DNA from 4 places in the Brevibacterium sp. CFH 10365 genome. Region 1 is predicted to be linked to each of the others. Evidence: riboswitches for the same ligand, from Rfam matches in the RefSeq annotation. Region 1 holds a riboswitch; each other region holds the start of a gene.
The links. A riboswitch is a leader RNA that binds a small molecule or an ion and turns the genes downstream of it on or off. The one in region 1 is predicted to bind thiamine pyrophosphate.

Region 1 (7,395 bases):
GACGGAAGTCACCGTCGACACCGACTCCAAGCGAGTCAGCGTCGATGACTGACTCCGGACGCCTCGTGGTCATCGCCGGCCCCATGTTCTCCGGGAAATCCGAAGAGCTCATGCGTCGGGTCCGGCGAGCCACGATCGCCGGAGTCGATGTCCTCGTCGTGTCCCACTCCCTCGACACCCGTTCGGACATCTCCACGATCACCTCGCACACCGGGGTGAATATCCCTGCAGTGCCGCTCGGAGACGTCGCGTCCCTCGCCGAGGCGGCCCGGCAGAAGGACTATGACCTCATCGCCATCGATGAGGCCCAGTTCTTCGGCCCGGAACTCGTCCCCGAAGTCGAGGAACTCCTCGGGCGGGGACTCGATGTCATCGTCGAAGGCCTGTGCGTGACCTTCGACGGGCAGCCCTTCGAGCCGCTGCCGAGTCTCATGGCCGTAGCCGAAGACGTGCTCAGACTCACCGCAGTGTGCACCGTGTGCGGGAGGGACGCCGTGTTCCACCAACGCCTGGAGCAGACGGAGAGCCCACTCGGATCAGAAGCGGCGAAGAGAGCTCCGGCCCCCGCGTCGACCCTCGCCGCGACCGTGATCGACGCCAGTCATGTCGGTGGGCTGGATACCTATGTCGCTCGCTGTCGGCAGCACTTCACCGGAGGCGGGCCACGTGCCTAGTCGTCGATGCTGTCCCAGACCTCACGCCAGATCCGCGCGAGATCCGGGATCTGATAATGGGCGTTGAGTCCGCTCGGCTGCGGCACCACATGCAGAGCCACAGCGGCGGGCCAGCCGTCGATCAGCGATGTGTCCTGCCGACCGAGTTGAGCTTTCGGCAGCCGGTAGCCGGTGCGGAAGGCTGTGATCCCGGCGATCGCCACCGCACGCGGTCGAATGTCGGCAAGACGCTCGATGAGGTGTGCCGCACCGTCATGCAGCTCCTGCCGGGAGAGTTCGTCGGCGCGGACAGTGGCTCGCCCGATGAGGTTGGTCAAGCCGATTCCACGGTTGAGCAGCTGCTGTTCATCGGCAGGTTCGAGTCCGCGCGAGGCATCGACCTGATGATCGGTGAGACCCGCCTGGTGCAGCGACGCCCAGAAACGATTGCCGGGACGCGCAAACGGGGCATTGACCGCGGCCGTCCACAGCCCCGGGTTGATGCCGACGATGAGCATCTTCAGTCCGGAGGAGTCGGTCGGCAGGATATCGTCGATCGCATTCGGATCGTCCGTGGCGAACGCCGCAAGGTCGTCCCTGGTCGGTTTGCGGCCGCCCAAGGGGGAAGGGCGGCGGTTGCTGACGAAATTGTCCTCACTCACATCCTTCACACTACCGTCGTATCATGAGCCACGCGCATGTGACCCCACAGGCCGGAGAGTCCGCACCGTTCCATTTCGACGATCGGTGGATCGTCGACGCCGGAGTCGAATCGGTGTGGGCAGTCCTGGAACGGGTCGACGAGTGGTCGCAGTGGTGGCCGGGCCTGACAGCGGGCGAAGAGGCGGGCTCCGCGCGGGCTGACCCGGCCGGCGCAACCACAGTGACTCCCGGCAGTCGGGCCCATCTCCTGGTCCATGCCCCGATCGGGTGGTCTCTGCGTTTCGCCATCGAGGTCGATGAGGCCGATGCTCCCCGCCTCATCCGGTTCCGTTCGGATGGTGATCTGCGCGGCGAGGGCCTGTGGACCCTGACCGACGTCCGAGGTACGACGGAAATCGATTCACTGTGGTGCGTGACGACGACCAGAATGATCGTCAGGGCGATGCGACCCCTGTCCCGACTCATGCACGGTGCCGTGATGAGAGCCGGCGAACGGGGGCTCAGAACCATGCTGGCAGACCGGTCGGGCTCCTGACCTCACCGGTCCCTAGTCCGTTCGAGCTGACTGCAGTCGGTCGGCGGCCGACCACGCATCGATGCCGCCGGCGAGCGAGCGCAGGCGGACGCCGTTAGGCACCGAACCTGACAGGATCCCGACGGCTTCGGCTGACCGAGCCCCGGACTTGCAGTGGATGACGATATCGACCGCCGACTCCGGACGCACGGCACTATCCCTGAGCGCCGCTGTGAGCGCCTCCCAACCACCGTCTCGGATACCGTCCAGAGGCAGATGCACCGAACCGGGGATCGCCGCCAGTTCCCGTTCCCAGTCCTCCCGCACATCGACGACGACCACATCGGTTCGACAGGACCGAAATTCGGCCACGTCGATCTCGTTCACCGAGGAGCGGGTCGCCTCACCACCGTCCGGATCCGCGGCACAGGCGGCAGCCACCTCGGTGAGATCGGTGACCGCGGGACGTTCGGGATCGGGGGAGAACCGCAGTGTCGAATACTCCCCGGACAGCGCCTCATAGCGCAGCAGTCGACCGATGAAGGGTGCACCGATTCCGCAGATGAGCTTGATCGCCTCGGTCGCCATCGCCGACCCCACGGTTCCGCACAGCACCCCGAGCACACCTCCCTCGGCACAGTTGGGCACCGAATCGGGTTCCGGGATGTCCGGGAACAGGTCGCGAAGCATCGGTCCGTGAGCGGGGACGAAGGTGCTCACCTGACCGGCGAACCGGAAGATCGTGCCCCACACCAAGGGGGTGCCGGTGAGTTCTGCGGCATCATTGGACAGGTACCTGGTCGCGAAGTTGTCCGCACCGTCGAGGACGACATCGTGGGCGGCGAAGAGGTCGAGCGCGTTCTCCGGGCTCAACCGGCCCACGATCGGGCGGACAGCGAGACCAGGATCGAGCCGTTTCAGTGCCGCGGCCGCGGATTCGGCCTTCGCCCGGCCCACATCGGCATCCCGGTGGATGATCTGGCGCTGCAGATTCGAGGCCTCCACCACATCATCGTCGATGATCGTGATCGACCCGATCCCGGCGGCCGCCAGATAGCCCAGCACCGGGGCCCCGAGCCCGCCCGCTCCGATGACCAGCGCCGAGGCGGCCAGCAGACGTCGTTGACCCTCGAGTCCGAATCCCGGCAGACTCAGATGCCGGGAGTAGCGTTCCAGCTCCTCCCGGGACAGGGCCTCCACCGGGTCGACGAGCGGAGGCAGCGACACCTGGGCAGCGGGAGTCGTCGTGGACACGGCGGTCATTGTGCTGCGACCATTCCGTCGAACGGCGACGATGCCAATGCCAACGGCCGCTTCGGAATCCTCCCGCTGCCCAGGTGTCCGGCTTCCACGGCCAGGGCCATTGCCCGGGCCATGGCGTGAGCATCGTGGGCGCGGGTGACGGCAGAGGCCAGGAGCACCGCGGTGCACCCGAGTTCCATCGCCAGGGCCGCATCCGAGGCGGTGCCGACACCGGCGTCGAGGATGATCGGCACCTGTGCACGGGAGACGATGGTTTCGATGTTGTGCGGGTTGAGGATGCCCAGTCCGCTGCCGATCGGAGCGCCGGCCGGCATCACCACAGCCACCCCGGCGTCCTCCAGGCGTTTGGCCAGAGCCGGATCGTCGTTTGTGTAGGCGAAGACCGTGAACCCGTCGAGGACGAGCTCCTCGGCGGCGGCGAAGAGTTCGATGGGATCCGGCAGCAGGGTGTCCTCATCGGCGATGACCTCGAGTTTCACCCAATTCGTCTCCAGTGCCTCCCGGGCCAGGCGGGCTGTGAGCACGGCGTCCCGGGCCGTGTAGCAGCCGGCTGTGTTCGGCAGGACCCGAATCCCCAAGCGCTGCAGCATGCTGAATACCGAGTCTCGGGACTCGGCGTCGAAACGGCGCATCGCCACCGTGGTCAGCTCGGTCCCCGAAGCCAGCAGGGCGTCTTCGAGAATGCTCAGGGAACTCGCCCCACCCGTGCCCATCACGAGGCGGGACGACAGCTCCACGTCATCGATCGTCCAGGTCATCTCAGCCTCCCTGCACTGCGGTGACGATGTCGACGGTGTGCCCGTCGGCCAGGGTGAAACCGGACCAGGCTCCGCGTCGGATGACGTCACCGTCGACGGCCAGGGCGATGCCCAGACGTCCGCCGTCGGCAGGTGTCCCATCGGGGTTCAGCTCCCGTCCGGTGACGTCGGCGATGAGGTCGAGCGCCGAGGTGGCGCTCGACAGCTCATGGTGTTCGCCGTTGAGGACGATGGTCGGTGAGTGTTCGCGGTCGGTCATGAAAAGCTCCTCGCTGAGTGAGTGGTGGTGTCTTCTGTGGTGAAGCGCTGTGGGCACACGGACTGGAGCGTCCCGTCAGGTGGCCAGTCGGAAGCGGCACCCACGGCGAGTTCGGCACCGAGCCTGCCGCCGAGCGGGGCCAAGAGGATGCCGTGTCGGAAATACCCGGTGCTCACGACACAGCCGGAATCGATGCGCCCGATCATCGGCAGGTCATCAGGGGATCCGGGCCGGGCGCGCGTGGTGATGTCGGTGATCTCCGCATCGAGGATGCCGGGGACCAGTCGCTGTCCGTCAGCGAGCAGTCGGTGGATGGCTCCGGCAGGGGTGCCGGAGAGCCCGTCTTCACGGGAACTGGCGCCGAGCACGATCTCTCCGTCGGGGCGAGGCACCAGGTAGACGGAGCGACCGTTGACCAGACCGCGGATGACGCGCGTCAGCAGGGGAGTCACCTCGGCAGGGGCACGCAGCCTCAGAACATCACCCCAGACCTCTCGGATCGGCAGTTTTGGTGCACCCGCGATCTCAGTCACGGCATTGCCAGCGCAGACGATCACCTGATCGGCCTCCATCCGGCGGCCATCGGCCAGTCGGACACCCGCGGTCGCATCGCCGTCCTTGAGCAGCTCGGTCACCCGCTGCCGAACGAGCGACACCGCGTCGGCCGACAGGGCAGACAGCAGAGCGGCGGAGACCCGACGGGGGTCGATCGACCAATCACCGGGAATGTGCACGGCACCGGCCACGGCAGGCGCCAGCGACGGCTCGATCCGGCGAGCAGCGCTGCCGGTGATCAGTTCGGTGGCGAAACCGGACCGCGATTGTGCGTCGCGCAGCTCCCTCAGCGCCTGCAGATCGGCTCGGTCACCGGCGCACACCAGGGTTCCGGCATCCGTGAAGCCGAGATCGGCTCCGGCGGCGCTCGCCACCTCGGCGGCGAAATCCGGGTACATCTCCGCCGAGGCCCGCATCAGCGGATACAGGGGACTCTGCCCCCACACCACCTCGGCGGCGGGAGCGAGCATCCCCGCGGCAGCATGGCTCGCCCCCTGGGCAGGGGCGGGGTCGATGATGGTGGCTTCGGCGCCCAGACGGCGCAGATACCAGGCCGTGGACAGGCCGATGATCCCGGCGCCGACGACGATGACTCTCACAGCTTCTCCCTCCGGCGGCATGATCCGCATCAGGTCTGACGGTCGGCTCTTACGCCCTCTCAGCCTCGTTGGGAGGCTCCCGCGAACTCCTCTACTCTATGACCATGACCACACAGATGCCACCGCGCACCGCAGCGCGACATTCGAAGAGAGCCTGGCGGGAGGCCCGATTGGCCGAATCGTCGCTCTACCTGTGCACCGATGCCAGGACCGTGCAAGGCGACCTCGCCGAGTTCCTCGACGCCGCCTATTCCGGGGGAGTCGACATCATCCAACTGAGGGACAAGAGCCTCGAGGCCCGCGCCGAGATCACAGCACTGGAGATCCTCAAGGACGCCGCTGCCCGGCACGGCAAGCTCTTCTCCGTCAATGACCGTGCCGATGTCGCGCTCCTCACCGACGCCGATGTCTTCCACGTCGGACAGGGGGACCTCACCAGTGCTCAAGCCAGAGCCGTGCTCGGCCCCGACGTCGTCCTCGGCCGCTCCACACATTCCCTCGACCAGGCGCTCGCCGCCGATGCCGACCCCGAGACCGACTATTTCTGTGTCGGCCCGGTATGGGAGACCCCGACGAAACCCGGCCGTACCTCCGTGGGGACGGAACTGCTGACCGCCACCGCCGCCGTGGCGGCCACACCGTGGTTCGCCATCGGCGGGATCTCAGCTGGGGAGAGGTTGGATGCGATCCGGCAGGCGGGCGCGAACCGTGCCGTCGTCGTCCGTGCGATAACCTCGGCAGAGGATCCCGCTGCGGCCGCTCGGGAGCTCAAGGAGGATCTGAGATGACCGAAGCAGCTGTCAGCGCAACCACGGCAACCGGTGGAGGCGCCGACCTGTCGATCCTCATCGCCGGGGCAGGCGCCACCGGCGGAGCGTTCGGCACCTACCTGCACGAGGCCGGTCGCAATGTCACGTTCCTGCTCAGGCAGACTCGGGCGGAAGCCGTTCGCTCGGAAGGGCTGCGCTTCACTGCTCCCGATGATGACCGGACGAATCAGGTCGAGGTGGTCACCGCAGAGGAACTCAGCGCCGCACCGCAGACCTATGACCTCGTCATCGTCGCGGTCAAAGCAGGCGGCCTCGACTCGGTCATCGAAGACATCGGACCGGCTGTGGGAGAGCAGACGACGATCGTCCCGTTCCTCAACGGCATGGCCCAGATCGAGAAGCTGCAGAACCGCTATCCCGGACAGGTGCTCGGCGGACTCGTCAAGATCGTCGGCACCATCAGAGACGGTGCCGTCGTTCAACTCACCGATCTGGCCGTGATGACCATCGGCGGCATCGACGGCGCAGAAGCGTCGGCCCGGATCATCGAAGCACTGGACGTGCCCGGGTTCAGACTCCAGGTCATCGACGGAATCATCGACGGACTGTGGGAGAAGTGGATCTTCATCGCCGCAGCCGGAGTCGTCACCTGTCTGTTCCGTGCGCCGGTCGGAGCGATCATGGACGCCGGCGGCAGGCCGCATGTGCATGCCATCGTCGATGAACTCGAAGCTGTGGCGGCAGCCGCCGGACATTCGGTGTCAGAGCAGGCCCACGCGATGACGCTGAAGATGCTCACCGAGGACGGGTCTGCCTTCACCTCATCCCTCTACCGGGACGTGACGGCCGGTCTGCCGAGCGAGACGGAGCACATCCTCGGCGATCTGGCGCGCACAGCAGACGAACTGGGAGCAGCGACTCCGCTGCTCGATCTCACACTTGTGCAGCTGCGGGCAGGTGCTGCCCAGCAGAAGCGGCCCTGACTTCGGCTGTGCCCGTGCGCAGCATCGCCAGATACGGCTCCTGCGGCTGGGTGTGTTCGGCATCGGCTGAACCGTGGGCGGCCGTGAATGTGACCATCGGGACACCGTCGGCATCGTCGAGGACGAGCAGGGTCTCGTACCCGCCCGGACCCACCGAATGGGAGCTGCCGGCGGGCAGGTCGAAGACGAGCTGTTCCAACGGACTGTCGGGTTCGGGTGGGCGGTTCATCTCCTGAGCCGCCACATCGGCGAACTGCGCGGCGGTGATGAGGTAGGCCTTGGCCGGGGTCGGTCCGGGCAGGGAATGGTCGTAGAAGGCCATTCCACCGCCCCAGACCTTCGACTCGCCGGCGAAGTAGATGGTGCCGGGCAGTTCGA
Region 2 (7,395 bases), on a different contig from region 1:
ACCAAGGACACCATCAAGGATATCGTCGGCGACCAGATCAAGGCCTCCGACATCTGCACCAGCAAGGTGGAGAAGCTCTGCGAGGATGCCGGCGTCAAATGACCGTGTGTCAGGCGCTTCTGCACAGACGCAGACGCGCAGAGACAGCCCACCTGCCGGCGACCGAGACGAGGTCGCCGGCAGTCAGCGCCGACAACCGTGACAAGTAGGAACAGATGACATCTGAGACACCCGAACCGGGTCCAGCAGCATCGCGGCCGCCGGGAGACGGCAGCGAACCCGTGCTCGAGATGCGCGGAATCAATAAGCGATTCGGAGCCGTGCAGGCTCTGACCGACATTCATCTCACCGTCGGTCGCGGCGAAGTCGTCGGCCTCGTCGGTGACAACGGCGCCGGCAAATCGACGCTGATCAAGGTCATTGCCGGAGTCCACACCGCAGATGAGGGTGAACTCATCATGAACGGCACGACGCAGAAGTTCTCCTCCCCGAAGGACGCGCAGAAGGCCGGAGTCGCCACCGTGTTCCAGGATCTGGCGCTGTGCGAGAACCTCGACGTCGTGGCCAACCTGTTCCTCGGGCATGAGAAGACCCGCGGAGCCGTGCTCGACGAGGTGGCCATGGAAGCGAAGTCATGGGAGCTGCTGCGGAGCCTGTCGGCGAAGATCCCGAGCGTACGGGTGCCGATCGCGGCCCTGTCCGGCGGCCAACGGCAGACGGTCGCCATCGCCCGGTCCCTCCTCGGCGAACCCTCTCTGGTGATGCTCGACGAACCGACGGCCGCCCTCGGTGTGGCCCAGACGGCCGAGGTGCTCAACCTCATCGAGAGGCTGAAGGAGCGCGATCTGGGAGTGCTGCTCGTCAGCCACAACATGGCCGATGTGCAGGCCGTCGCCGATCGTGTCCACGTGCTGCGGTTGGGCAAGGACGTCGGCGACTTCGCCGGGGATGAGCGCACCGATGTGCTCGTGGCCGCGATCACGGGGGCCAGTGACAATGTCGTGACCCAGAGGGCGACACGAAGGGGAGAGCGCCGATGACCCGAAATTCCTTCATCACAGACGAAAGAATCTCTCATGAGGGCTTCTTGGCGACCTTCATCCGTCGTGTGCGAGAGGGACAGCTCGGCTCGCTGCCGGTGATCCTGGCGCTCGTCGTCATCGTCATCGTGTTCCAATCGGCGAACAGCAAGTTCATCTCCCCGGCCAACCTCGTCAATCTTTCGACGACGGTTGCCTACATCGCGATTCTCGCTCTGGGCATCAACCTCATCCTGCTCCTCGGTGAGATCGACCTGTCCTTGGCACAACTGGGCGGTTTGGCGGCCTCGCTCCTCGGCGTGCTCGTGGTCAGACAGGGCGTGCCGCCGGTGATGGCTCTGATCATCATGCTGCTGCTCGGCCTGGTCGTCGGCGCGATCCAGGGGTGGTTCTTCGCCGTGGTCGGAATACCGGCGTTCGTCGTGACCTTGGCCGGGCTGCTTGCCTACACCGGGCTGACGCTGACGACGTTGGGCACGCAGAAGAACCTGTCGATGGCCGATACCTTCGCCTTCGAATTCTCGAGCTTCTACTTCCCGGCGCTCTGGGCATATGCGTTCGGCGCGATCGCAGCCATCGGCTTCGGCGGCGGCATCATCTATTCGAAGATGCGACGACACAGCGAGGGCCTCGACGCGCCCAGCTGGACTTCGGTGTTCGTGCGGATCGCAGTGCTGACGATCATCGTGTTCGGGTTCCTCATCCTCGTCAATCAGGACTTCGGTCTGGCGATGCCGTTCTTCCTCATGCTCGTCATCGCGATCGTCATCGACCTCGTTCTGCGCAAGACCCGCTACGGACGTTCGATCTACGCCGTCGGCGGCAAGGTCGAGGCCGCCCGGCGCGCTGGTATCCGCGTGACGTGGGTGCGCATCAGCGTGTTCATGGCCGCCGGTGTGCTCGCCGCACTCTTCGGGTTCATCAAGACCGGTGTGACCACGAACGCGGGATCGACACTCGTCGGTACCCAAGATCTGCTCGATGCGATCGCGGCGGCTGTCATCGGCGGCACCTCGCTCTTCGGTGGTCGTGGAACCGCGTGGGCGGCAGTGCTCGGTGCCCTGGTCGTCGGCGCGATCAAGAACGGGCTGTCCCTCATCGGCTTCAACTCCGATGCGCAGCAGATCATCACCGCAGTCGTTCTGCTGGCTGCGGTCGTCATCGATGCGCTCAGCCGTCGCGGCCAGAGGTACGTCGGGCGGGGGTAGGGCAGGAGGCGGGCGGCGCCGACATCGGAGGAGTCGCCGTGCCTCGGCCGGGCTGATACAGTCGGAGCCAATGACATGGGGTGCCTCATGAGGATCCGTTCGCACCAAGATGATGCGCACGGAGGACACCGAGGCTGAGAGAACACCCATCGAACCTGATCTGGGCCATACTAGCGAAGGGATCGTCATGGTTGACTTCGACCTGCGTTCTGCGAATGCGCGACTGCGCGCAAGCAATCCACTCATCCAATGCATCACGAACACCGTCGTGCAGCAGTTCAGCGCCAATGTGCTCCTGGCCGTCGGCGCGTCCCCGGCGATGCTCGATCACGAGGCCGATGCCGGGCAGTTCGCCGGAATCGCCAGCGGAGTCCTCGTCAACTTCGGAACCGCATCGAACCACCAGCTGCTCGCCGCCGATGCCGCCATCGACGTCGCGAACGCCGCCGGCAAGCCCTGGGCTCTCGATCCCGTCAGCGTCGGTGCCGTCGACTTCCGCACCTCCCGCATCCGCCGCGCCGCCGCCGATCACCCCACCGCCATCCGCGGCAACGCCTCCGAGATCGCAGCGCTCGCCGGAGTCGGCCTCGGCGGACGCGGAGTCGACTCCACCGATGAAGTCGATGCCGTTCTTCCCGCCGCCGCGAAGCTGGCCAGGGACACCGGCGCGATCGTCGCCGTCTCCGGACCCACCGACGCCGTCGTCGCCCACGTCGACGGCATCGACCATGTCGCCCGCATCTCAGGCGGCCACGAATTCATGCCGCTGGTCATCGGCACCGGCTGCTCGCTCGGCGCCGTCACCGTCGCCTACCTGGCCGCATCGCGCAGCGGACTGGCTGATCCCGGCGCCGACGCCTCAGCCGTGAACTCGGCGGAGCAGTCCGCGAACGGTGGGGCCGCCTCGGCGAGGTTCGAAGCCGTGGTCGCCGCCCACGCCCACTTCGCGGTCGCCGGTGAACTCGCCGCCGAGGGAGCGAAGGGTCCGGGCAGCTACTCCGTGAACTTCCTCGACGCGCTCCACGCCGTCGACGGCGACCGGCTCGCACAGGCCAGGGTCAGCCTCGACACCCTCGCCGCCAGCGAAGGCGCCCAGGCATGACCGCCGGATCCGCGCACACCGCTGACAGCGCGCACCAGACCGACTCCCACGACCGCTTCGCCGGAATCGACACGAGTCTCTATCTGGTCACCGACTCCGCCCAGTGCGAGGCGGCCGGCCGCACCGTCGCCGAGACCGTGCAGGCCGCCGTCGCCGGGGGAGTGGGCATCGTCCAGGTCCGCGACAAGGACATCGACGACGGAGACTTCTACTCGCTCACCCGCCAGGTCATCGCCGCCGTCGACGCCGCCACCCGCGACACCGACCGCACGGTCCCCGTCGTCCTCAACGACCGCGTCGAAGTCGCCCGCCGCCTCATCGACGAAGGCGAGACGGTGCACATCCATGTCGGCCAAACTGATGCCACCGTCGCCGAGGTGCGCGCCACGTTGGGCGAGGCACCGCTGATCGGTCTCTCGGCCGCGAACAGCGAAGAATTCGCCGCCGCCCGCGACACCGGCGTCGTCGACCTCGTCGGCATCGGTCCGGTCTATGACACCTCCACGAAAGCCGACGCACCGGACGGCATCGGACCGGACCGCCTCGGCGAACTGGTGGCAGAAGCCGGCATCCCTGCTGTTGCTATCGGCGGCATCAGCGCCGACCGGGCTCCTGACCTGCAGGGACGGGGGCTGCTCGGCATCTGTGTGGTCTCGGCGATCTGCATGGCCGAGGATCCGAAGACTGCGGCTGAGGAACTGCTCGCCGCATTCACCGGAGGCGTCCAGTGACCACCCGGCCGCCGATCACCTTGTCCATCGCCGGCACCGACCCCTCCGGGGGTGCCGGAATCCACGCCGACCTCAAGACCTTCACTGCGCGGGGGACCATGGGCACGACCGTCATCACCGCCCTCGTCGCCCAGAACACCCACGGGGTGTCCCACGTCTACCCGATCGACGTCGATTTCGTCGCCGATCAGTTCGACTCCGTGCTCGACGACCTGCCCGTCGATGCGGCGAAGTCGGGGATGCTCGGCAGCCGTGAGCTCGTCGACCTCGTCGTCGCCCGCGCCGCCGCAGGCCAGCTCGGTTTCTTCACCGTCGACCCGGTGATGATCGCGACTTCCGGCCACCGCCTCCTGGCTGCCGATGCCGTCGATGCCGTGCGCACCCACCTGCTGCCCGTCGCCGACCTCATCACCCCCAACCTCCCCGAGGCGGCCCTGCTCATCGGTGATGACGAACCAGAGGCGCAGACCGCTGAGACCATGCGTGACCAGGCTGGGCGCCTGCTCGAGCGCGGTCCCGGCGCGGTTCTCCTCAAGGGCGGGCACGGCAGCGACGACGAGGTCATCGACATCCTCGCCACCGCCGACGGCCAGGTCCGCGAGTTCAGCCACCCCCGCGTGACGACCCCGAACACGCACGGAACCGGGTGCACCCTCTCGGCCGCGATCACCGCCGAGGTGGCCGTCCTCGGCCGCGAACGCGCAGCAATCGGGCCCGACCTCCTCGGCGAGGCTGTCGGCAATGCGCTCGACTTTCTTGCGCGCGCACTGAACTCGGCTGCGGACTGGCAGCTGAGCCTGGATCCGGAGGGCGCTCACGGACCCGTCGACCACCAGGTCGACATCGTCCGCGGCCAACCCGCGTGACCAGCACCGATCCATCTGACCAGTCCCAGCCCGCCTGACCAGTCCCAACCCGCATGACCAGCCCCGACCCGCGCCACCAGCACCGCTACGTCACGCGAATCACCACGTCACACGAGTACGAAGGAGTTCCCATGACCGTCAACTACACCGCAGGCCCGCTGACCACCCAGCTGTGGGACCGGGTCCGCCCTATCGTCAAGCAGATCGAAGCGCTGCCGTTCCTCTCCCAGCTCGCCGATGGCAGCCTCGATCCGAAGGCGTTCGTCAACTACATCTCACAGGACAGCCTGTACCTCAACGGGTATGCCAAGGCCATGTCATTCCTGGCCGCGAAGACCGTCGACCGCGACGAATCCCGGTTCTGGGCCGGATCCGCCGCCGAGGCGATCACCGTCGAAGAGGAGATGCACGCAGAGCTGCTCGCCGACGCCCGACTCGCCTCGGCGCTGGAGGAGCTCACCGCGGAAGGCGCCCGATTCAAAGCCTCCCCGACGACGCTGGGATATGTATCCTTCCTCGTCGCTACGGCCTCCAGCCGATCCTATGGTGAAGGCGTCGCCGGAGTCCTGCCCTGCTTCTGGGTCTACGCACATATGGGCAAGGTCCTCGTCGAGCAGGCCGGCCAGATGGCCGAGGACCACCCCTACCGCACCTGGGTGCAGACCTATGACTCACCGGACTTCGACGAATCGACCCGCCACGCCGTGCAGATCCTCGAACAGGAACTCGCGAAGGCTCCGAGCGAGGAAGCCGCCCGAATGCGCGCCGCCTTCGAACAGGCCTGCGTCTTCGAACTCCACTTCTGGGCCTCGGCGCACGCTCTGCAGAACTGGGACGTCTCCGTGTTCCTGCCCGAAGGCGTCACCGTCTGATCCCGGCACCGTTCTCACCCCCTCTCGCCGAGGTGGCCCCGACCTCTGGTCGGTCACCTCGGTGGGGTGAATGGGGCGTCCCCGACCCGATGGTCGTCATCGACCGGGTGGTCACCTCGGTGGGGTGAGCCTGCGGCAGAGCCGCCACAGCGCGAGTCCGACTGCGATGAGGAAGACGGCTGTCGGAACAAGGGTCATCCACTCCGGCATCGTCGCCGAACGCGCCTCTCTCATGATGATGACGAGGATCGAGGCGAAGAGCAGAGCGGTGAGCCCGGCGACGGTGCGCATGAGCTCCATGAGGCAGCTGAAGAGAAAGTCCTTCTCACCGCGTTCGAGCCAATACTCCTTCGACGGGGCGTTGATGAGCGAAACAGGCAGCTTCTCGAACAGCGGCCGGATCGACATGAGGGCGGGCAGCCCGACTCCCAACGGCACGAAGATCCAGAGGAGACCGACCGTCGACGTCCAATCGTCGGGCTGTCCACCGGAGTCGAAGTGAGTCGCCACGTTGTCCGGAGCCTGCACCCAGAACCAGACGGAGCACCCGAGGAAGATGAGGATCGAGACGATCGCAAAAATGAGCGAGACTGTCTCACCCGGTGGGTTCCGATGCGGCTGTGCAGGGGAAGTCATGTTGTCACTCTAACAACACCAGCGGCCAGCCTGAGGGCGGCGTTGGGTCCGCCGGCGACGAGCAGTGTTCAAGGTCAGCTGGTGCTGGCGACGTACCGAGCGGATCGGTGCCGGCGACCTACAGAGCGGATCCGTGCTGGCTGCCCGGTCTCAGGCGCGAGATGCTCCCCAAGGATCGTCCGGGTAATGAGTGAGCGGACCGAATGATCCGAGCACATGCCAACCGCGACGCAGGTTGGTCCACAGGAGCACGTGATCGACCTCGATAAGGGGCACTCGGTCATGCTTCGGGCAGGCGTATCGTCCGATGACGAAGACGATCGTCGAGAACATCACTGCGATCATGAATAGAATGAACAGATCCATGGCGGCCCCCTCACACCCTGGTACGAATGCTTCCCTCCAGTTTCTCCCCAAAATACAGAGAAAGATAGGGGTATCCCAGCTGGTGGGCGCAAAGGTGATCAAAACCACGCAATGGTGAGACGAAGCTCGCTTTCGTCCCTCCTACCGGCTCAGGTCAAGGGTCGACCTGCTCAGGGAAACTTGTTGTCTGGTTCAGGCGAAGGTGGCGGCGAGGCTCTCGGCCGCAGCGATGACTGCCTGCGCAGCATCGCGCCCCTGTTCGGCTGTGATCGAGGATGGGAACGTGAAGCGCACACCCGTCTGCGCGACCTCTGCGGCGATGCCCAACGCCGTGAGCACATGCGAGGGTTCGTCGGAGCCGACCGCGCAGGCCGAACCGCTCGAAGCCGTCACCCCGAGGCGTTCGAGCTCGAGCAGCACGGCCTCGCCGGAAGTGTTCGAGAAGCAGAATGACGCATGATTCGGAGTCCGCGAATCGGCCGCACCCGTGAGGAACGCCCCGGGCACGCTTACGAGCACCGCGGCGATGAACTCATCGCGGATGGCCCGGACACGGTCGGCGGCTTCGGTCCGC
Region 3 (7,395 bases), on a different contig from region 1:
GAGGACATCCAAGGCAGCGGCGGCGTCTCCGAGCTGACCTCGCAGATCCTGCAGATCATCGTCATGGCCTGCTGCCTGGCCGTCATTCCGGTCATCGGCAAGGTCTCGGACAGAGTCGGTCGCAAGGCCGTCGTGCGATCCGGCGCCATCTCACTCATCGTCCTGTCGTTCCCGTCTCTCTGGCTCGTCCGCGGGCACAGCGACATCGTCGTCTTCCTCGGCCTGCTCATCATGGGACTCAGTCTCATCTGCTTCAGTGCGACGATGCCCTCGACCCTGCCGTCGCTGTTCCCGACGATGGTGCGCGCCGGCGCCCTGGCGATCGCGTTCAATCTTTCGATCTCGCTGTTCGGCGGCACGACCTCGGTGGTGATGACCTCACTCATCAACGCAACCGGATTCCTCATGTGGCCGGCGGTCTACCTCATGGCGGCCGGCGTCATCGGACTCGTCGCCATCCACTTCGTGCCGGAGAGCAACCGCCGCCCGCTGTGGGGATCGACCCCGTCTGCGGCGTCGCGGGAGGAGGCGGAGGATCTCGCCGAGGAGCTCAACAGCAGAGCCGGACCCACCTGAGGTACGAATTCTGCTTCAGGCGCCGGTGGGCTCCTCGGGTGTCAGGACCTGCACAGGCAGAACGGGTGACCGGCCGGGTCGAGGAAGACGCGGAACGTCTCACCCGGTTGCTCGGGGGCTTTGCCCGCACCGATCTCAAGCACGGACTTCTCCGCAACATCGAGGTCGTCGACGATGACATCGAGGTGCATCTGCTGCGGGTGAGCCTGACCGGGCCAGCTGGGCGCGTGATAGTCCTCGACCTGCTGGATGCAGATCGGCGGCCAGGAATCGGAGGTGACTTCCGCCCAGGTGCCGTCCTCGTCGACCGCGACCGTCCAGTCGAGGAGTTTTCCGTAGAACTCCGCGAGCTCGGCGGCGTCGGGAGCATCGAGCACGACAACGGGCTGCTTTGCTATAGCCATGCCCCGAGTCTACGCCGCGGCACGGACATGTCGAGGGCCCCGGCAGCCCCCGGGTCCAAGCAGTGGACGATCTGCTCGAGAGGCAACGGCAATCGCGCCAGGGACCCTGTTCGCGGAACGATGACGTGGCGTAAGATTGTTGAGCAGATCCGCCGGGCGAGCGATCGCGCCGGCACCCCAAGCGAAGGTGCGCGATGAGTTCTCACACTCTGCCTGTCGGCGACACTCCGGCGGTGTACATCATCCACGACAATCCGGAATGGATCGCCCCACTCACCGAGGCGCTCGATCGCCTCGACGTCCCTCATATCGAGTGGCTGCTGCCCGAGACCACGATCGATCTTGCTGCCGAACCTCCACAGGGGCTGTTCTGGTCGCGGCTGTCGGCGTCGGCGCACACCCGAACCGATCCGCATGTGAAGGAGTACGGACGCGCGGTCCTCGACTGGCTCGCCGCCGCTGGGCGCCGGGTCCTCAACGGTCGCGACGTCTACGAGCTCGAGGTGAGCAAAATCCGTCAGCATCGCGAGCTGGCCGGCCGCGGCTTCGACGTGCCGCGCACCGCAGCCGCATTCGGACCGCAGGCGCTCGTCGAGGCCGCGGGGACCTTCGCTCCCCCGTTCATCACGAAGCACAATCAGGGCGGGAAGGGACTCGGTGTCCGCCGCTTCGACTCCCATTCGGAGCTTTCCGACGCGGCTGCAGATTTCGCACCCCGCGGAGCGAATGCACCGATCGACGGCATCACCCTCATCCAGGAGTATGTGCAGCCGGCGCAGCCATTCATCACCCGTGCCGAATTCATCGGCGGCCGTTTCCACTATGCGGTGCGCGTCGACGTCTCCGGCGGGTCCTTCGAACTGTGCCCAGCCGATGCCTGCGAGATCCCCAGAGCCGAGGCCTCGAACAGTTCCGCTGCCACTCCGGTCAGCCAGTTCTCCCGCCGGGACGACATCACCACCGAGACACCGCTGATCGCTCACCTCGAGACGCTGCTGGTCGATCTTGGTGTCGCGATCGCCGGCATCGAGTTCATCGAAACTCTCGACGGCCGCCAGGTCGTCTACGACATCAACACGAACACGAACTACAACCCGACCGTCGAAACGGCCGAACAGCTGGCCGGTCGGCGGCCGGCCGCCGACCGGATCGCCGATTTCATCGCCGACACCCTCGCCGAGGTGGCCCCGCCGTCCGCGTCGCTCGCCGGGTCCGCATCCCGGTGAGCATCCGCATCCGGGTACTCACGGATCTGCTGACTGAGCTGCGCGCTGTCGGGCCCGGGCGTCGTGCGCTTGTGGCCCTCGACGGGGTCGACGGGGCCGGGAAGTCGACGATCGCCCGGGAACTCGTCGGTCTCGCGCAAAAGGGTTCGGGCGGTGCCGGCACTGCGTCGGTTCGTCCGGTCGCCACAGCTGGCATCGACGGGTTCCACCACGAGCGGGCGGTTCGCTGCGCCCGCGGCAAGGGACCGGAGACCTTCTACCGGGATTCCTACGACTACAGCGCATTCGTCGAGTCGGTCGTCGAACCCTTCCGCAGGGGTGAAGCGATCGTTGCTGCGGTGTGGGACGTCGACGCGGACCGGCCGATCGAGCCGGAACCTCGGATCCTGCCCAGCGACTGCGTCCTCCTCGTCGAAGGGATCTTCCTCCACCGTCCCGAGCTGCGCAATCTCTGGGATGCGAGCGTGTGGGTCGATGTGCCGTTCGAGGTCTCGGTTCCTCGCGGCAATGAGCGGTTTCCCGGACGCTTCGATGCCGACCCCGAGGATGAGTCGAACCACCGATATGTCGGCGGCCAGCGCCTCTACTTCGCCGAGGCGACCCCGTGGGAGCAGGCGACGTGGGTGCTCGACAACCGCGACCTCGACCGGCCGACCTTGACCGGTCGGCCCTGACTCGTTCGATCTGACAACTGTTCTTGTCAGAGTGGTAGGGTCGAGGGGCTACAGGGGAGCGCCGAAGGAGCCGACGCTGAGAGTGCACACGCAGACCCTTTGAACCTGATCCGGTGAGCACCGGCGGAGGAAGTGGAAGAGCAATGACCACCACAGACATCGACACGACGATCACCGTGGCCGCCGACGGAGCAGTGTCGGCACTGATGAGGTCGACGAGCAGACAATGGGCGGAGGCCGTCGACCACCGATTCGTCCGCGAACTCTTCGCCGGCACGGTCGACGACGCGGTCATGCGTGACTATCTCGTGCAGGACTATCAGTTCTTCGAGTCGTTCCTGTCCATGCTCGGTGCCTGCGTCGCCCATGCCGATGAGCTCGATGCGAAGCTGCGGTTCGCCCGGCAGCTGGGGATGCTCGCCGCCGATGAGGACACGTACTTCGTCGACTCCTTCGCCGAGCTGGGAGTGCTCCCCGATGGGTATCTCGACCCTGAGCTCACGGCGCCCACGGCGGGGTTCCGTGATCTCATGGACGAGTCCGTCACCTCGGCGTCATATCCGCAGCTGCTGATCGTCCTCGTCGTCGCCGAATGGCTCTACCTCGACTGGGCCGAATCCCAAGAGGCAAAACCGTCGCGCCAGGTGCACCGAAGATGGATCGACCTCCACCGAGGCGACGCTTTCCACGGTTGGGTGCAGTTCCTCGTCGACGAACTCGAACGCGTGTTCCCGACAGACGACGACCAGGGCTCAGACGCCGAGACCCTGAGTCGCACCTGGCACCAGGCCGTCGCCCTCGAATGCGACTTCTTCGACAACGTGTACGAAAACTGAGCCACCCCGGACTGCACACCGCAGCTGCCCAGCCCGCTGACCTAGACTGACCTCATGAGCACAGGTGTTGATGCAGTCGTCGTCGGATCCGGCCCCAACGGCATGGCCGCCGCGGTCACCCTGGCCCGCGCCGGGCTGTCCGTCGAGGTCTTCGAAGCTCAGTCGACGATCGGTGGCGGCGCCCGCACCCTCGACCTCGGTTTGGCGCCGGGCGTCACTCATGACATCTGCTCGGCCGTGCACCCGCTGGCCATTGCCAGCCCCTTCTTCGTCGACTTCGACCTGCGTGCCCGCGGCATGGAGCTGACCACCCCCGAGGTCTCCTACGCCCAACCCCTCGACGCCAAGCCCGCCGCGCTGGCGTTCCACGATCTCGACGAAACGGTCGACCGCCTCGGCGAGGCGGGACCGGAATGGCGACGTTTCTTCGCCCCTCTGCTCGATCGTGTCGATGACGCGATCTGGCTCTCCCTCGGTGACAAGCGTTCCGTGCCGGAGACACTGCGCGATATTCCCGGAATCGCGAACGTCGTGAAGTTCGGCCTGCGGCTGCTGAGCCAGGCCAGTCCTGCCTGGAACATTCCGCTCTCCCACGAATCGAGCCAGGCCCTGTTCACCGGCGTCGCCGCGCATGCGATCGGCGGACTGCCGGCGATGGGCACAGCGGCCACCGCGACGATGCTCTCCACAGTCGCCCACGCCGACGGCTGGCCCTCCCCCATCGGCGGTTCGCAGGCGATCATCGACTACCTCGTCGCCGATCTCGAAGCCCACGGCGGAACCGTCACCACGAATGCGCGCATCGACCACATCTCCGATCTGCCAGCGGCCCGCGCCTATCTTCTCGACACCTCGGCGCTGAACGCCGCCCAGATCTTCTCCGGACTGCTTCCCGGCAAGGTCGACCACAGCCTGCGTTCGTTCAAGCACGGCAACGCCGCCGCCAAGGTCGACTTCGTCCTCGACGGCCCGGTCCCCTGGTCCGACCCCGAAGTGGGCCGGGCCGGCACCATTCACGTCGGGGGGACCCGAGCCCAGATGGCCGCCGCCGAGGCACAGGTGATGTCCGGACGGATGCCGGCCGACCCCGTCTGCCTCGTCTCAGACCCCACCGTCTTCGACCCCTCACGCGAGGTGGGCGGACTGCGGCCGCTGTGGACGTACTGCCATGTCCCATTCGACTGCCCGCTCGACCCGACCGAGTACATCACCCGGCAGATCGAACGCTTCGCCCCCGGCTTCCGCGACCGCATCGTCGCTCACAATGCGATCCCCGCCTCCGAGATGGCCAGCCACAACCAGAACTACATCGGCGGCGACATCGCCACCGGTGTTGTGTCCTTCTACCGCATGATGGCTCGCCCGCGCACCAGCTGGGACAACTACAGCCTCGGCGTGCCGGGGGCCTTCCTCTGCTCGGCGGCGACCCCACCGGCCCCGGGCGTGCACGGGATGAACGGCTGGTTCGCCGCCCGCCGAGCGCTGAAGACCCGCTTCGGCATCGACGAGGCGCCCAGCCTGGCACCGGGCGACTGACTGATCGAGTCCGTCCCCACGGGGACGCACCACCATCTCAGACGTGATCGAATCGGGCACAGATTGTCGGGCGGGACACCCTGGGCCACCGGAAGTATGGATGAGTGAAGGGAGAGATCGTGATCGCTGAACTCAATACACTCATCGACGTCATCGAGTCGAACCTGACTGCCGATTCCGCGGAGTCCGTCGAGGTCGGTGCGCTGGCCGCCAGGCTCGGCACGACCGAGTATCACCTGCGGCGGATGTTCTCATCGCTGGCGGGAATTCCGCTCTCGGAGTATGTCCGCAGGCGCAGAATGACCGTCGCCGCCGGTGACGTCATCGACGGTGAGGATCTGCTGGGTGTGGCGGTGCGGTACGGATACGGATCGACGGAGGCATTCACGCGCGCCTTTCGGTCCGTCCACGGTACGGCTCCGTCCGAGGCACGGCGCAACGGCGGTCCCCTTCGCAGCCAACAGTCACTCAGGTTCCGCCTGACGATCGAAGGGAGTTCGACCATGGACACCAGAATCATCGACCACCCCGCATTCGCACTCATCGGCCATGCTGTGCGTGTGCCGCTCATCCACGAAGGAGAGAACCCGCACATCCGCGAGTTCGTCGCTTCGCTCCCGCACGCCGAGCACGAACGGCTCAAAGAGCTCTCGGACACGACGCCAGAAGGGCTGCTCCAGGTCACGGACGGTGTGGATCCCGACTACCGCGAAGGAACCGACCTCACCTATCTTCATGGGGTCGCGATCTCGTCGGCCGCCTCGGCGCCGGAGGACCTCGATATCATCGATGTCCGGGCCGGGATGTGGGCCGTCTTCACAGCAAGCGGCCCGTACCCGATGGCACTTCAAGACACGTGGGCGGCCACGGCCGGCGAATGGTTCCCGTCGAACCCGTGGCGACTGCGTCCGGGGCCCTCGATCGTGTCGATTCTCGATCGCGCCGAGGACTTCAGCACCGCGACGACGGATCTCTGGCTGCCCGTGGAGCGGGCCTGACTCAGCCCCGCACCCACCGGTCGGCATCGTCGTCGTAATGCCATTCGACCACCTCGGTGACGGCGTCGATGACGTCGTTCAGCCAGAACGTCGTATCCGGGTGCCAACCCGCCATCAGACTCGCGGTCCGATCGTCGGTGTTCCCCACCGTGGGGAAGGTCTCCGATGCCTCGCCGAGGTGGGCCTCGGCTACGTCGATGACCGCACCTGCCGTACGCAGATAGCCGGCCAGACCGACGTGGACGCCGTCGAATTCCTCGGACACCTGTGACCAGTCCGGGATGACCCAGCGCCCTTTGCGGTCGGTGGCCTCGAACCACACCTGGCGGCGTTGGGCGGTGACGTCGAGCGGATAGCGACGGCACAGATCCGCCCAGTCTGCAGGTCCACGGATCTCGGCGATGCGAGCGTCCGAGCGCAACCGCAGGCGGCAGGCCCGGGCGCGCTCGAGACCGAAATCGTCCTCGACGAGTTCCACGCCGATCGGCGTTCCGTGCGGCCAGGTCCCTGTCGATGACCAGAGTCCGCCAGGCGGTGTCGAGCACCACTCGCCGCTGACCTCGCCAAGGGGATTCTTCACGAAATCGTGGCGATAGTCCGTCTCCGTGGTGAGGACGTCGGCGAGCCACTCGCCGAGCCCCCAAGGCGGGTGGATTCCGCTCCCGGTGCTGGTCGGATGGAGATCGGTCAGAGTGATCTCCGGATGCTCCTCTGACGAGTCGGCGGGGCCCGGCTCAAGGTCGAAGACCGCCGGCAGTGAACCACGATGCACTTCATCATCCCAGGCCAGAGCCCATTGATCATTCGGATTGAGCGCCAAAGACCAGCTGTCGAGCAGTCCGGTGTCAATGAGGATCTCGGCGAAGCGACGCAGGGCTTCGCGCACTACGGGGTCGGAAGCGATCTGGTTGTGGCCGTGCGGAGGCTGCCAGTACATGGCGCCGGAGATGACCTCGGCCATCTCGTTCTCGAGGTCATCTTGGGTCGGGATCACCGGTGTGACGAGTCGTAGCCGCGCCGCGACGTCGGCTGAACTCATGGCCTTCGGATCTGGACCAAGTTCTGGTTCCGTCTCGAGTTCTGGTTCGGATCCCGCCTCCGTGCCGTCTTCGCGGACGTAGATCGTCACCGCGACTCCCTGCGCC
Region 4 (7,395 bases), on a different contig from region 1:
ATGATCTGCGGCAGCGCCCGCCACATGGAACGGGAGATCGCATTGCGTTTTTCGGTCCGATCGATGACGAGGGTTCCGACCCCACCGGAGACGGTGAAGTCGAAACCCTCGAGATCGACCGGACGGTACGAACCGTCTGGTCTCATCTGTGTTCTGCCTTTCGAGAGGTCAGCCCCGGCTGTCGGGAACCTCGCGCTGGTCCTCACCGTCGTAGGCGCTCAGGGGCCGGATGAGTGCGTTGTCCGCCTGCTGTTCGAAGATATGAGCGGTCCACCCGGTGATGCGGGCCATCACGAAGATCGGCGTGAACTGCTCGGTGTCGAAGCCCATGAGGTGGTAGGCCGGACCCGAGGGATAGTCGAGGTTCGGGTAGATGCCCTTGCGCCCGACGAAGTCCTCTTCGAAGGCGTTGTACAGATCGAGCAGATCGGTCGCCCCCTTGACCTCGACCATGTCCTCGAAGGCCTTGCGCATGGTGGGAACGCGCGAATCGCCGTTCTTGTACACGCGGTGGCCGAAGCCCATGATCTTCGCCTTCTCGGCCAGTGCGTCGTCGATCCAAGCCGAGGCCTTGTCGGCAGAGCCGACCTCTTCGAGCATCGCCATGACGGCTTCGTTCGCTCCGCCGTGCAGGGGCCCCTTGAGCGCACCGACGGCACCGGCGACAGCCGAGTACAGATCCGACGTGGTCGAAGTGATGACGCGACCGGTGAAGGTCGAGGCATTGAACGAGTGCTCGGCGTAGAGGATCATCGACACGTCGAAGCAGCGCACGACCGCGTCGGCGGGAACCTCGTCGAAGACCATCTTGAAGAAGTTCGCGGCGTAGCCGAGGTCCTTCGTCGGTGCGATGGGGTCGAGGCCGTGACGGCGACGGTGGTCGATGGCCACGATCGTCGGCAGCTGGGCGTAGAGACGCTCGGCCTTGGCCAGGTTGGCCTCTTCGCCTTCGACGTCGGCCTCGGGGTCGACGGCACCGAGGTAGGCCACGGCCGTCTGCACGACGTGCATCGGGTGGCAGTCCTTGGGCAGGTCGAGGATGAGCTGGACGAGCTTGTCGTCGATGGCACGCTGGGCGCGCTCGCGCTCCTGGAATTCCCTCAGCTGCGCCTCGGTGGGCAGTTCGCCGTTCCAGATGAGGTAGGCGACGTCCTCGAAGCTGCGTTCGGCGGCGAGCTCCTGAACGGGATACCCGCGATAGGTCAGGGAGTTGGTCTCCTGGACCACTTTGGACACTGCGGTGGTGTCGACCACGACACCGGCGAGGCCCTTCTTGATTTCTTCGGTCACTGGTGACCCTCCTGTGAGAAGTTGAAGACTGCGGCGTCAAACTCGTTGTACGCCGCGTAGTCGATCGTGTCATACAGGTCCGCACGGGTCTGCATGCCCTCGAGCAGGTCCACCTGAGTGCCCTTGTCCCGAATGGTCTGCAGGCCCGATTTGATCGCACCCATGGCGAGACGCAGAGTCGTGACCGGGTAGATCACAAGCTTGACTCCGACATTCGCCAACTGTTCGGTGGTGAACAGTTCGCTCTTTCCGAATTCTGTCATGTTCGCCAGGATCGGCACATCGACGCTGGAAGCGAATCTCTCGAACTCTCCGAGATCGCGCATCGCTTCGGGGAAGATCATGTCCGCACCTGCATCGGCGTAGGCCTTCGCCCGGTCGATGGCGGCGTCGAGGCCTTCCCCGGCGCGGGAGTCGGTGCGGGCGCAGATGACGAAGTTCTCGTCCCGGCGCCCCTTGACGGCTGCCTTGATGCGCTTGGACATCTCGGCCGCGGTGACGACCTCCTTGCCGTCGAGGTGGCCGCAGCGCTTCGGATTGACCTGGTCTTCCAGGTGCATGCCCGAGATTCCGGCGTCCTCGAACTCCTGGACGGTGCGGGCCACATTCATGGCCTCGCCCCAACCGGTGTCGGCGTCGATGAAGGTCGGCAGGTTCGTCACCCGGGCGATATTGCGTCCGTGGTCGGCCACCTCGGTCAGCGTGGTCAGCCCGATGTCGGGCAGGCCCATGGCCGCGGAGAACGCTCCGCCGGAGATGTAGACGCCCTCGAATCCGATCTGCTCGATGATCTGGGCGTTGATCGGGTTGATGGCGCCGGGGAACGCGGCGATCTCATCGCCTGCGAGCAGCTCGCGGAACTTGGCGCGGCGCTCGGCGGGGGTTGCCTGTGCGCCGAGCATCAGAAGATGCCCTTCGATCCGCTGTGCTCGAGCCCGTCGACTGTGAAGCTGAGTTCGCCCACGCCCTCGGCATCGAGGCTCTCGAGGTTCTCAGCCAGGTCGATGAAGCGAGCCTGCTCCGAGTCGGAGACGATGCCCTCGGCCAGGGTCTTGAACTTCTCGATGTAGTTCGCACGGGCGAAGGGACGCGCGCCGAAGGGGTGAGCGTCGGCGACGGCGATTTCGTCGGTCAGCGTCGAGCCGTCCTCGAATTCGATCTCCACACGTCCGCCGAAGGCCTTTTCGTTCGGGTCGATCGAGTGGTATCGACGGGTCCACTCGGGATCCTCGGTGGTCTCGATCTTGTGCCACAGCTCGACGGTGTCGGGACGGCCGGCACGCTCGGGAGCATAGGAGTGCTCGTGGTGCCAGCCCTGATCCTGCATGGCCACGGCGAAGATGTACATGATCGAGTGATCGAGGGTCTCACGGCTGGCCCCCGGATCCATCTTCTGCGGATCGTTCGCACCGGTGCCGATGACGTAGTGGGTGTGGTGCGAGGTGTGGATGACGATGCGTCTGATCTTCGACAGGTCCTCGATCTGTCCGCCGAGCTTGCGGGCGAGGTCGATGAGCGCCTGGGCCTGGTACTCGGCCGAGTGCTCCTTGGTGTAGGTGTCGAGGATCGCGCGCTTCGCTTCGCCCTTGCCCGGCAGCGGGATGGTGTAGCGGGCCTCGGGGCCGGAGAGGATCCAGGCGATGAAGCCGTCCTCACCTTCGTAGATCGGGTTCGGTGCACCCTCGCCGCGCATCGCACGGTCGACGGATTCGACGGCCATCTTGCCGGCGAAAGCCGGAGCGTGGGCCTTCCACGACGAGATCTCGCCCTTGCGCGACTGACGGGTCGCGGTGGTCACGTGCAGGGCCTGCTGGACGGCCTGGAAGGTGATCTCGGTGGGCAGGTGGAGCAGCGCACCGATGCCGGCTGCGGCCGAGGGGCCGAGGTGGGCGACGTGGTCGATCTTGTGCTCGTGCAGACACATTCCCTTGACGAGGTCGACCTGGATCTCGTAGCCGGTGGCCACACCGTTGATGAGGTCCTTGCCGCCGATGCCCTTGTGCTGTGCGACGGCGAGCACGGCCGGGATGTTGTCACCGGGATGCGAGTATTCGGCGGCGAGGAAGGTGTCGTGGAAATCGAGTTCGCGCACGGCCACACCGTTGGCCCAAGCGGCCCATTCCGGGGAGAAGCGGTCGCTCACCGGCAGGCCGAAGATGTTGGCACCGGGATTGAACGGGTGGGTCTGGGCCTGCTCACGAGCGTGGGTCGGAGCGGACCGGCGCACGGATGCCGCAGCGACGGCAGCGTTGTCGATGACGCGGTTGATGACCATCTCAGTGACATCGGAATCGACCGGCGTCGGGTCGGATGCGACCTCGGCGATCTTCCATGCGAGCTGATCCTCACGAGCCAGGTTCTCTGAGCTCTTGTAGGTACGGACTTCATGATTGATCATGGATACCCCTTCATAGTCCTTGACCGGAAATGGTCACATAGTGCTGACACAACTGTAGGCCACGTCACTTGGCAGATCTCTGCCGGTCGGAAATTTATCTCGACATCAAGATACTTTACCCGATACGTGTCCTGGTTCACCAACAGGGGCTCCGGACTCTTCTGCCGCGAGAGAGGTTATGGGAATATTGGGTCATGACCCGGACTGCACTGGACTTCGATGAGAACTGGTTCGACGACGCAGAGTACGCACGCCTGCGCAGACGCATGCCGATCCCCTATGTCAACGCCATCCCCGTGCGGGTGGGCGAGAGCGGCAATGTCGAGCGCATCGGCCTGCTGCTGCGCAGCCTCGAGGACGGCACCCTCGGACGAGAGCTCGTGGGTGGGCGGATCCGCTTCCACGAGACCATCCGCACCTCGCTGATGCGCCACGCCGAGAACGACCTCGGCCCGATGGCGCTGCCGGTCATTCCGCCTGCGATCAGCCCGTTCCACATCGCCGAATACTTCCCCACCGAAGGTTCGGCCCTGCTCCATGATCCGCGCCAGCATGCGATCGCCATGTGCTTCATCCTCGAGGTCCGCGGCGAATGCACTCCGCGTGCCGATGCGCTCAGCCTCGATTGGCTGACTCCCGAGGAGACTCTGCGTCCCGACATCGTCGGCGAGCTCTGCTACGGGCAGGACCATATCCTGCGCATCGCCCTGGCTCACCTGGGCTTCCGCGTCTGAGGTCCGGGCCCTTGCCGGTGAGACGAAGATTCTCGCCGCACACGTTTTTCTACATAGCGTAGAACTCTGTTGGTAGACTGAAAGCGACGCAGACGATACCGCCAGTCGGGGCCGTCGTCGGCGTCTGGGTTGGACAGGCCCCGATCGAGAGGTGCGAGATGTCTGCTCAATCCAGTTCGTCCGAATCCGGCCTGAACCTCGAACTCGGCGTCCTCGTCGGCTTCGACGGCTCCGAACTCGCCGCCCGGGCTGTCCGCTACGGCGCCGTCGAGGCCGAACGCCGCAAAACCGTTCTCACCGTCGTCACCGCCTATGAGCTGCCGACGATGATCTATCCGAATATGGCCTCCATCCCCAGCGAACCCGAGGATGACAAGGCGAAGAGGGAAGCAGAGAAGACACTCGCCAAGGCGGTCGAACTCCTGGGCGACTACTCCGGTGAGACGTCCTTCCGCACAGCACCCGGCAATTCCGCCGGTGCGCTCGTCACGCTCAGCGCCGACGCCGAGGTCGTCATCGTCGGTGCCCGCGGGCGCGGCGGCTTCATGGGCCGCGTCCTCGGATCCGTATCCACGGCTCTGCCGGCCCATGCGAACTGCCCGACGATCGTCGTCCCCGAACGGTCGACCTCGGAATCCGCAGACAAGGCTCCGGTGGTCGTCGCCGTCGACGGTTCGGACACCGGTCGGGTCGCCATGTTCACGGCTGCCGCCGAGGCCGCTGTGCGCGGGGCGGAACTCGAACTCGTCGCAGTGCTGCCGGCCGGCGAGGAATGGCTCTACTGGTACCCCGACCTGGAACTCAGCTCCGAGGTCACCGCACGTCGGCAGAAGCAGCTGACCGAAGGGCTGGAGAAGGAGGCCGGAACTCTGTCCGAGCAGTTCCCGGATCTGACGGTGACCACCTCGGTGCCGGTCGGCGACCCCACCGAGACGCTGGTCGAGATCACCTCACGCGCACAGCTGACTGTGATGGGCACTCGCGGGCGCGGACGGATCCGCAGCGCTCTGCTGGGATCCGTCTCACGCGGCGTCCTCAACCACGCCGAGGGCCCGGTCATGGTGGTCTGATCAGCAGCGTCCGGTCGTTCGAGACCCGTCGACGAGCAGGGGCACGGGAAGTGAACCGGTCGCGGCCGCCGCCGCGCTCCTCTGTTGTACAGTGGTGGCTACGACAGGGGAGCGCCGTCAGGGGCGCTGAGAGTGCAGAGGAAGCTGCAGACCCTCGAACCTGATGCGGTTAGCACCGCCGAAGGAAGTCGAGACTCTTCACCCCTCCTTGATCAGAGGAGGCGAAATGCCGAATACCACCACACCGAAAACCGTCCCCACCGCTCGCGCCTTCACCGCGGCGCCGAAATCCAAGCAGTGGCGGGTGGTCGACTATGTCACCACCGCAGTGCTCGGCATCGCCGTGGGACTCGTATTCTGGGTGTTGGCCCTGAGCTGGAAGGTCCTCGAACTCGCCTTCCAGGCCTTCCCGCCGTCGATCGGCCTCATCGCCGGCCTCTGGGTGCTGGCCGGCCCGCTGGCCGGTGCGATCATCCGCAAACCCGGTGCCGCGCTCCTGTGCGAACTCATCGCTGCCATCGTCGAAGCCGTCCTCGGTTCGCACTTCGGAGCGACAGTTCTGCTCTCTGGACTGCTGCAGGGCCTCGGTGCCGAACTCGTCTTCGCCGCTTTCGGCTACAAGCGCTTCACCCTGTGGGTCACCGCGGCTTCGGGCATGCTGGCCGCCGCGTTCATGGCGGTGAGCGAGAACATCATGTACAATGCCGAATGGCAGTTCGGCTTCCAGGCGATCTACGCCGTGTGCGCGATCGCCTCCGGTCTCGTCATCTCCGGAATCGGCGCATGGTTCGCCTACCGGGCGATCGCGGCCACCGGGGCGCTGAGCTCCTTCGCCTCCGGTCGTCTGCGCTGATGGCGCTGCCGATCACGGCCGCAGGCTTCTCATGGACCCACACCGACCGTGACGAGCCGGCGATCGGTCCGCTCGATCTTCAGATCGCCGCCGGTGAGAAGGTGCTGCTGCTCGGTGCCTCCGGGGTCGGGAAGTCGACGTTCCTCCATGCCGTCGCCGGTGTCCTGCCCGTGGAGTCCGGTGAGGCCACGGGTGAGCTCCTCGTCGGCGGCGAGGCACCGGATCCTCGCCGAGGCAGCACCGGGCTGGTCCTCCAAGATCCCGATTCGCAGGTGATCTTCTCCCGCATCGGCGACGATGTGGCGTTCGGAATGGAGAACCTCGGGCTCCCGGCGACGGTCATCGAGGCCCGGGTCCCCTCTTCCCTGCGGGCGCTGGGACTCGATCTGCCGCCGGAGCATCCGAGTGCCGCCCTCTCCGGTGGGCAGAAGCAGCGGCTGGCACTGGCCGGCATCCATGCGATGGCCCCGGACGTCATCGTCCTCGACGAACCCACCGCCAATATCGATCCCGCCTCGGCGGCCGAGGTCCGCGATGCCGTGCTCACCGTGCAAGCCGAGTCCGCGGCGACCATGCTCGTCGTCGAACACCGGGTGGAGCTGTGGATCGACCACGTCGACCGGGTCATCGTGCTCGGCCGCGACGGAATCGTCGCCCAAGGTCCGCCCGATCAGATCTTCACCGATCCGGAGCTCGCCGACACCCTCATCGGCTGCGGCATCTGGATGCCGCAGGACTCCCCCGCCCCTCGCCGAGGCGGCCGTTCGGTGTCCCCGTCCCCGCTGTCGGCGACATCTCGGGCGGGGCCCCCGTCAGGCAGTGACGGCGAAACCGAGAGGATCTCCGGCCGCCTCGGCGAGGTTCTGCTGCGCGCCGATCAGCTCAGTGCTGCTCGTCCGCGCATGCGCACCCCGGCGGCGGCCGATCTGGATCTGAGTCTGCGGTCCGGTCAGGCGCTCGGGATCGTCGGAGCCAACGGGGTCGGCAAGTCGACCACGGCCTTGACCTTGGCGGGGCTGCTGCCCGAATTCTCCGGTCAGGTCATCGCCG

Region 2: linked by a shared signal. The riboswitch ahead of FHG09_RS09180 (hydroxyethylthiazole kinase) and the one ahead of thiO (glycine oxidase ThiO) in region 1 are both predicted to bind thiamine pyrophosphate.
Region 3: linked by a shared signal. The riboswitch ahead of FHG09_RS16515 (TenA family protein) and the one ahead of thiO (glycine oxidase ThiO) in region 1 are both predicted to bind thiamine pyrophosphate.
Region 4: linked by a shared signal. The riboswitch ahead of FHG09_RS15350 (ECF transporter S component) and the one ahead of thiO (glycine oxidase ThiO) in region 1 are both predicted to bind thiamine pyrophosphate.

What each region holds. Positions count from the first base shown of each region.
Region 1 is NZ_VIGO01000005.1:293,961-301,355, forward strand. It holds gene FHG09_RS12150 (PepSY domain-containing protein) at 1-52, shown strand, start outside; gene FHG09_RS12155 (thymidine kinase) at 45-674, shown strand; gene FHG09_RS12160 (mismatch-specific DNA-glycosylase) at 671-1,315, opposite strand; gene FHG09_RS12165 (SRPBCC family protein) at 1,339-1,851, shown strand; gene FHG09_RS12170 (ThiF family adenylyltransferase) at 1,864-3,093, opposite strand; gene FHG09_RS12175 (thiazole synthase) at 3,090-3,851, opposite strand; gene thiS (sulfur carrier protein ThiS) at 3,853-4,110, opposite strand; gene thiO (glycine oxidase ThiO) at 4,107-5,264, opposite strand; TPP riboswitch at 5,254-5,357, opposite strand; gene thiE (thiamine phosphate synthase) at 5,369-6,052, shown strand; gene FHG09_RS12195 (ketopantoate reductase family protein) at 6,049-7,017, shown strand; gene FHG09_RS12200 (DedA family protein) at 6,968-7,395, opposite strand, start outside.
Region 2 is NZ_VIGO01000004.1:117,930-125,324, reverse strand. It holds gene FHG09_RS09195 (substrate-binding domain-containing protein) at 1-102, shown strand, start outside; gene FHG09_RS09190 (ATP-binding cassette domain-containing protein) at 216-1,040, shown strand; gene FHG09_RS09185 (sugar ABC transporter permease) at 1,037-2,248, shown strand; TPP riboswitch at 2,315-2,448, shown strand; gene FHG09_RS09180 (hydroxyethylthiazole kinase) at 2,436-3,350, shown strand; gene thiE (thiamine phosphate synthase) at 3,347-4,081, shown strand; gene thiD (bifunctional hydroxymethylpyrimidine kinase/phosphomethylpyrimidine kinase) at 4,078-4,947, shown strand; gene FHG09_RS09165 (TenA family protein) at 5,079-5,819, shown strand; gene FHG09_RS09160 (DUF1648 domain-containing protein) at 5,931-6,455, opposite strand; gene FHG09_RS09155 (hypothetical protein) at 6,606-6,821, opposite strand; gene FHG09_RS09150 (cysteine desulfurase family protein) at 7,014-7,395, opposite strand, start outside.
Region 3 is NZ_VIGO01000008.1:154,154-161,548, forward strand. It holds gene FHG09_RS16495 (MFS transporter) at 1-576, shown strand, start outside; gene FHG09_RS16500 (VOC family protein) at 618-980, opposite strand; gene FHG09_RS16505 (ATP-grasp domain-containing protein) at 1,175-2,206, shown strand; gene FHG09_RS16510 (uridine kinase) at 2,203-2,880, shown strand; TPP riboswitch at 2,923-3,029, shown strand; gene FHG09_RS16515 (TenA family protein) at 3,024-3,716, shown strand; gene FHG09_RS16520 (phytoene desaturase family protein) at 3,771-5,252, shown strand; gene FHG09_RS16525 (AraC family transcriptional regulator) at 5,372-6,250, shown strand; gene FHG09_RS16530 (hypothetical protein) at 6,252-7,395, opposite strand, start outside.
Region 4 is NZ_VIGO01000007.1:157,134-164,528, forward strand. It holds gene FHG09_RS15320 (enoyl-CoA hydratase/isomerase family protein) at 1-146, opposite strand, end outside; gene FHG09_RS15325 (bifunctional 2-methylcitrate synthase/citrate synthase) at 169-1,290, opposite strand; gene prpB (methylisocitrate lyase) at 1,287-2,192, opposite strand; gene FHG09_RS15335 (MmgE/PrpD family protein) at 2,192-3,688, opposite strand; gene FHG09_RS15340 (DUF4916 domain-containing protein) at 3,883-4,422, shown strand; gene FHG09_RS15345 (universal stress protein) at 4,581-5,492, shown strand; TPP riboswitch at 5,588-5,696, shown strand; gene FHG09_RS15350 (ECF transporter S component) at 5,719-6,345, shown strand; gene FHG09_RS15355 (ABC transporter ATP-binding protein) at 6,345-7,395, shown strand, end outside.